Regions from separate parts of the Vreelandella sulfidaeris Esulfide1 genome, predicted to be linked through region 2. Evidence: predicted binding sites of a transcription regulator. Region 2 holds the regulator's gene; the other holds the start of a gene.
What was found. Region 2 encodes sigma-54, which starts transcription at its own class of promoters, with help from an activator protein. Its sites were predicted from a motif close to TGGCACNNNNNTTGCTNT; they were not measured.
Positions count from the first base shown of each region.

Region 1: the regulator sigma-54 is predicted to act here: its motif matches at 878-895, upstream of ACW44H_RS17165 (DUF3305 domain-containing protein).

Region 1 covers NZ_CM133364.1:3,687,223-3,689,401, reverse strand. Annotated here, with positions in the region: gene ACW44H_RS17170 (formate dehydrogenase accessory sulfurtransferase FdhD) at 1-773, opposite strand, end outside; gene ACW44H_RS17165 (DUF3305 domain-containing protein) at 1,010-1,450, shown strand; gene ACW44H_RS17160 (DUF3306 domain-containing protein) at 1,447-2,085, shown strand.
Region 2 covers NZ_CM133364.1:1,541,177-1,543,355, forward strand. Annotated here, with positions in the region: gene hpf (ribosome hibernation-promoting factor, HPF/YfiA family) at 1-156, opposite strand, end outside; gene ACW44H_RS07060 (RNA polymerase factor sigma-54) at 255-1,670, opposite strand; gene lptB (LPS export ABC transporter ATP-binding protein) at 1,814-2,179, opposite strand, start outside.

The DNA.
Region 1 (2,179 bases), 2.1 Mb from region 2:
GCCTGGAAATGGCGGCCTTTAGCGCGGGCGATCAACATGACGCCGAAGCGTTCAGCCAGTTCGACGCCTTTTTGGGTAACACCGGAGCGGGATACCAACACGCTAATGCCCATTTGTGCCACTTTGAGTACCATCTCAGACGTCAGCCGTCCGGTGGTGTAGAAAATATCCGCATCGGCACTGTCGGCTTGTTGTAACCATTGGCGCCCTGCCAGGGTATCCACCGCGTTGTGCCGGCCTACGTCCTCGACAAAGTCGAGCACGTCGGTTTGGCGGCAAAGCGCGCAGCCGTGAACAGCACCCGCGCTACGGTAGGTCTCATTATAGGCATTAAGGTTTTGCAGCAGTTGATAGAGAGTAGACTGTGCCAGTTGCGTATCGGGGAGCACCGTGAGGGCGGTTTGATCCAATAGCTTGCCAAATACGGTGCCCTGACCACAGCCGGTGGTAACTGTACGCGTGCTTAACCGTGCTTCTAGATCTTCGGGTAAGTGGCGTGTAATCACGACCGCGGCTTCTACCTCCCAGTCAACCTGCACGGCGGCTAAATCTTCGGCGGCACGGAGCAGCCCCTGATTGCGTAGATAACCCACTACCAGCGCTTCGGGGTCATCACCCAGCGTCATTAAAGTGACGATTTCACGCTTGTTGAGGTAAACCGTCAACGCCCGCTCAGCGGCAATCGCCTGCTGGCGCGCATCGCCATATTCATCAACGATGCTGATCTCGGTAGTGGCCGGTAAGCGGGCTCGGCTTAACTGAAGGGCGGGCATCCGCAATCCTCGCTGCTAAAATGAAAGCATCTGTCTCTTACACTGACTCTGACTATTGTATCTGAGTGAAAATACCTGAGTAAAAAAGTCGGAGTTGACGATGATGGCGCCGGGAATGCTTACTTGTCTACCCATTCAAGCGCTATCCTTTTAAGTACTGTTTTCTCTAAGCGCTATTTTCTCTAAGTGCTATTTTTTTCACATGCATCCATGCACGGTTCAGGGTTTCTAAAAATATGAGCGATAACCTACGCCCCATCAGTATTACCTTGGTGGCTGAGCCCAAGCAGGTGAAGCGTTTTACGCTGACGCAGTGGCGCATTGCTGAGCTTGCGCTTGGCGACCATGGGGCTGATGTGCTTAATCTTCAGCTTTCAATGACCGAGCGTGCTGCCTACCGTTTCAATCTAACGTCTACTACGCCGCGGTTATTCGTTCGGGCGGGCTTTACAGGGCAAACGCCAAAGCCGGATGCGATTACTGCCAGTCAGGACGTCGCGGCCGGCTGGCTGGATGGCGAGCAACAAGTGCTGGAAGCCGCCATGCCAATGGCCATTCAGGTCTGGCTTGAGAGCTACCTGGCGCGCCACGGGGAGGCGCCGATGGAAATGCGCAAGAAAAAACGCAAAGGGGCTGGGCGTGCCAAAGAGGCACCCACCAAGGAGCAGCCGAAATGAGCCGCCTGGAACGCTGGTCGCGACTAAAGCGTAATGCTCAAAAAGAAGAGGACGCCTCGCCAGCCACTTCAACTGTTTCAGAGCCAGTTGATGAAACGTCCACTGAACCCAATGCTTCGATTTACAAGGAAAGCGAACAGACTTACAAGGCAGAAGAACCACTTTCACCAACACCAGAGCGAGAAATTGAGCCCGGCAGTCTCGACCACACTTTGCCGGACCCCGAGACGCTGGAGGCGGGCAGCGACTTCAGCGCGTACATGGTGCCGGGCGTGAGCGGTCCTTTGCGTCGGCAAGCATTGAAACGCCTGTGGGCCACAGGTAATTACAATGTGCGCGACGGCTTGGACGATTACGACGCCGATTATAATAAACTTCTGAAGCCCATGGCGTCGGAGCTTGCCAGTAAACTGCGTCGCTGGACTCATAAAGTTGAAGAAACGGTCGATAAGCAAGTAGAGGATACCCAACCCGAGACCCAGAAAGACGTCGTCGCTAGCGAGCAAACAAAGGGACAGTCGGGTGAATTAGAGGATGAGCCATCAACGTTGCGCGCTAACAGTGCCAACGTTGTAAAAAATAACTCAGTAGACGACCAGTCTGATTCTCTAACTGATGCTCAGAAGAAAACATGAGAATTTTGTTTAGTATTATTAATCAGTGCTTTACTTATTCTTCGGACTAAAAGCGTTGGTGACGTTAAAAGTAATTAGGTTGGCAAATGTCGCA
Region 2 (2,179 bases):
ACAGGCGGCATGCTGGCGCTCCTTCTCTACTGATAGGGTGACTTGCACCGTGGTTATATTGTCGTAATGGCGCTCTACACGTTCAAGCTTTTCGTTGACATAGTCACGCAAGGCGTCGGTCAGTTCTACGTGATGACCAGTGATATTAACTTGCATTGACGTACTCCTTATCCATCGGACTGTACTTCGATTGTAACCCTTTTTGCCGCGTTGCAAAGCCCTTGTCGAGAGTTTCCCTGAGAGGGTGACGAGTGCTAGCGCAAACGGCGCCGTTCACTGGAGGAGGGAATGCCCATCGCTTCGCGGTATTTGGCCACCGTGCGACGTGCCACCTGGATGCCCCCCTCATCTAAGAGCGTGACTAAGCGGCTATCCGAAAGCGGCTTGCCAGGCGGCTCTTCTTGGATCAGTTTCTTGAGCCGTGCGCGGATAGCCGTACTGGAGTGGCTATCGCCATCCTGCCCACTTACCTGGCTCGAGAAAAAATATTTGAGCTCAAAAACGCCCCGCGGTGTATGGATATATTTCTGAGTAGTTACCCGTGAAATAGTCGACTCGTGCATTTCCACGGCTTCGGCGATATCGGCGAGTATTAAAGGTTTCATCGCTTCTTCGCCATGCTCTAAAAAGCCAATTTGTCGGGTGATAATTTCACGGCCAACACGTAGCAGCGTATCGTTGCGGCTTGAAAGACTCTTAATCAGCCAGCGAGCTTCCTGAAGATGCTCTTTAAGAAACTGGTTGTCCTGACTTTTGTCTGCACGCTTTATCAAGCTGGCATAGTCAGGTTGTATCCGCAGCCGTGGCAGCGCCTCGGGGTTGAGTTCTAAATGCCAGCCTTCATGGTCATGGCGTACGACGAGATCCGGCGTTACGTAGCTGTCGTCGGTATCGCCATAGGCGCTGCCTGGGCGTGGATCAAGACTGCGTATTAGCAAAATGACATCCGCCAACTGATCATCATCAAGCCCCAGTCGGCGTTTTAGCAAGCGCATGTCATCTTTGCCCAACGCTTCAAGAAACTGTCGCACTAAGCGGCGGGCGGGGACCAGTAGCGGGGTATCATCAGGAAGGGCCGCTAGCTGCAGCATTAGGCATTCACGCAGGTCGCGGGCAAAGATACCCGTTGGCTCAAACTGCTGGAGCTTGAGCAAGATGGTTTCTACCTCGCGCTGGCTAAGTCCGTCAATGCCTTGAGCGCGAAGCCCTTCACGGATGTCATTGAGCGGTTGGGTTAAATAGCCGTTAGCGTCTAGCGCATCGATTAAGCTCTCCGCAACCTGCTGTTCACGCTCGCCAAAATCGGTCATCGCCAGTTGCCATAGCAAGTGCCCATGAAGGCTCTGGCCGGCAGCCTGACGCTCAAAGTCGGGCCCTTCACTACTGCTGGCGCCGTGACTTCCGATATCCTGGTAGGTATCTGACCAATCGCTATCTACTGATAATTCGGTGGGAATACTCTCGGACCACTCTTCTTCTTTAGGCTCGCTGACGGCCTGTTCGCTAAATTCATCTTCCTGTTCCAACAGGGGGTTGGCGTCTAAGGCCTGCTGAATTTCTTGACGAAGGTCCAGCGTTGATAGCTGTAACAGGGCGATGGCCTGCTGCAGCTGAGGTGTCATGGTCAGCTGTGTGCCGATACGCAGTTGTAGAGAAGCTTTCATGACCATCTGAGAACCACTCGTTATTCAGAATCCTCCACCCTAGTGCGAGTGAGGACCAGGTGCAAGTGCAATAAGCATGCCATTGGTGGTAAAGTCATTGTAGAGCACTATTTATAGGCCAAAAATAAGCGTCAGAATTAAGAAAAGCCTTACAGACGAAAGTCAGCACCCAAATAAACGTCTCTCACCTTCTGGTTTGTGAGAATGGCATCTGGAGAGCCGCTAGCGATGATTTGACCATCACCCACGATATAGGCGATATCACAAATATCGAGCGTTTCACGCACATTGTGATCAGTAATTAGCACACCAATATGGCGCTGCTTTAGCGCACGGATGATGGTTTTTATCTCGCCTACCGAAATGGGGTCTACGCCAGCAAAAGGTTCATCAAGCAAAATAAAGGCAGGCTCTGTCGCTAGTGAGCGTGCGATTTCCACGCGCCTTCTTTCCCCGCCCGATAGGCTCATGCCTAAATTGTCGCGAATATGCGTGATATGAAAGTCTTCCAGCAA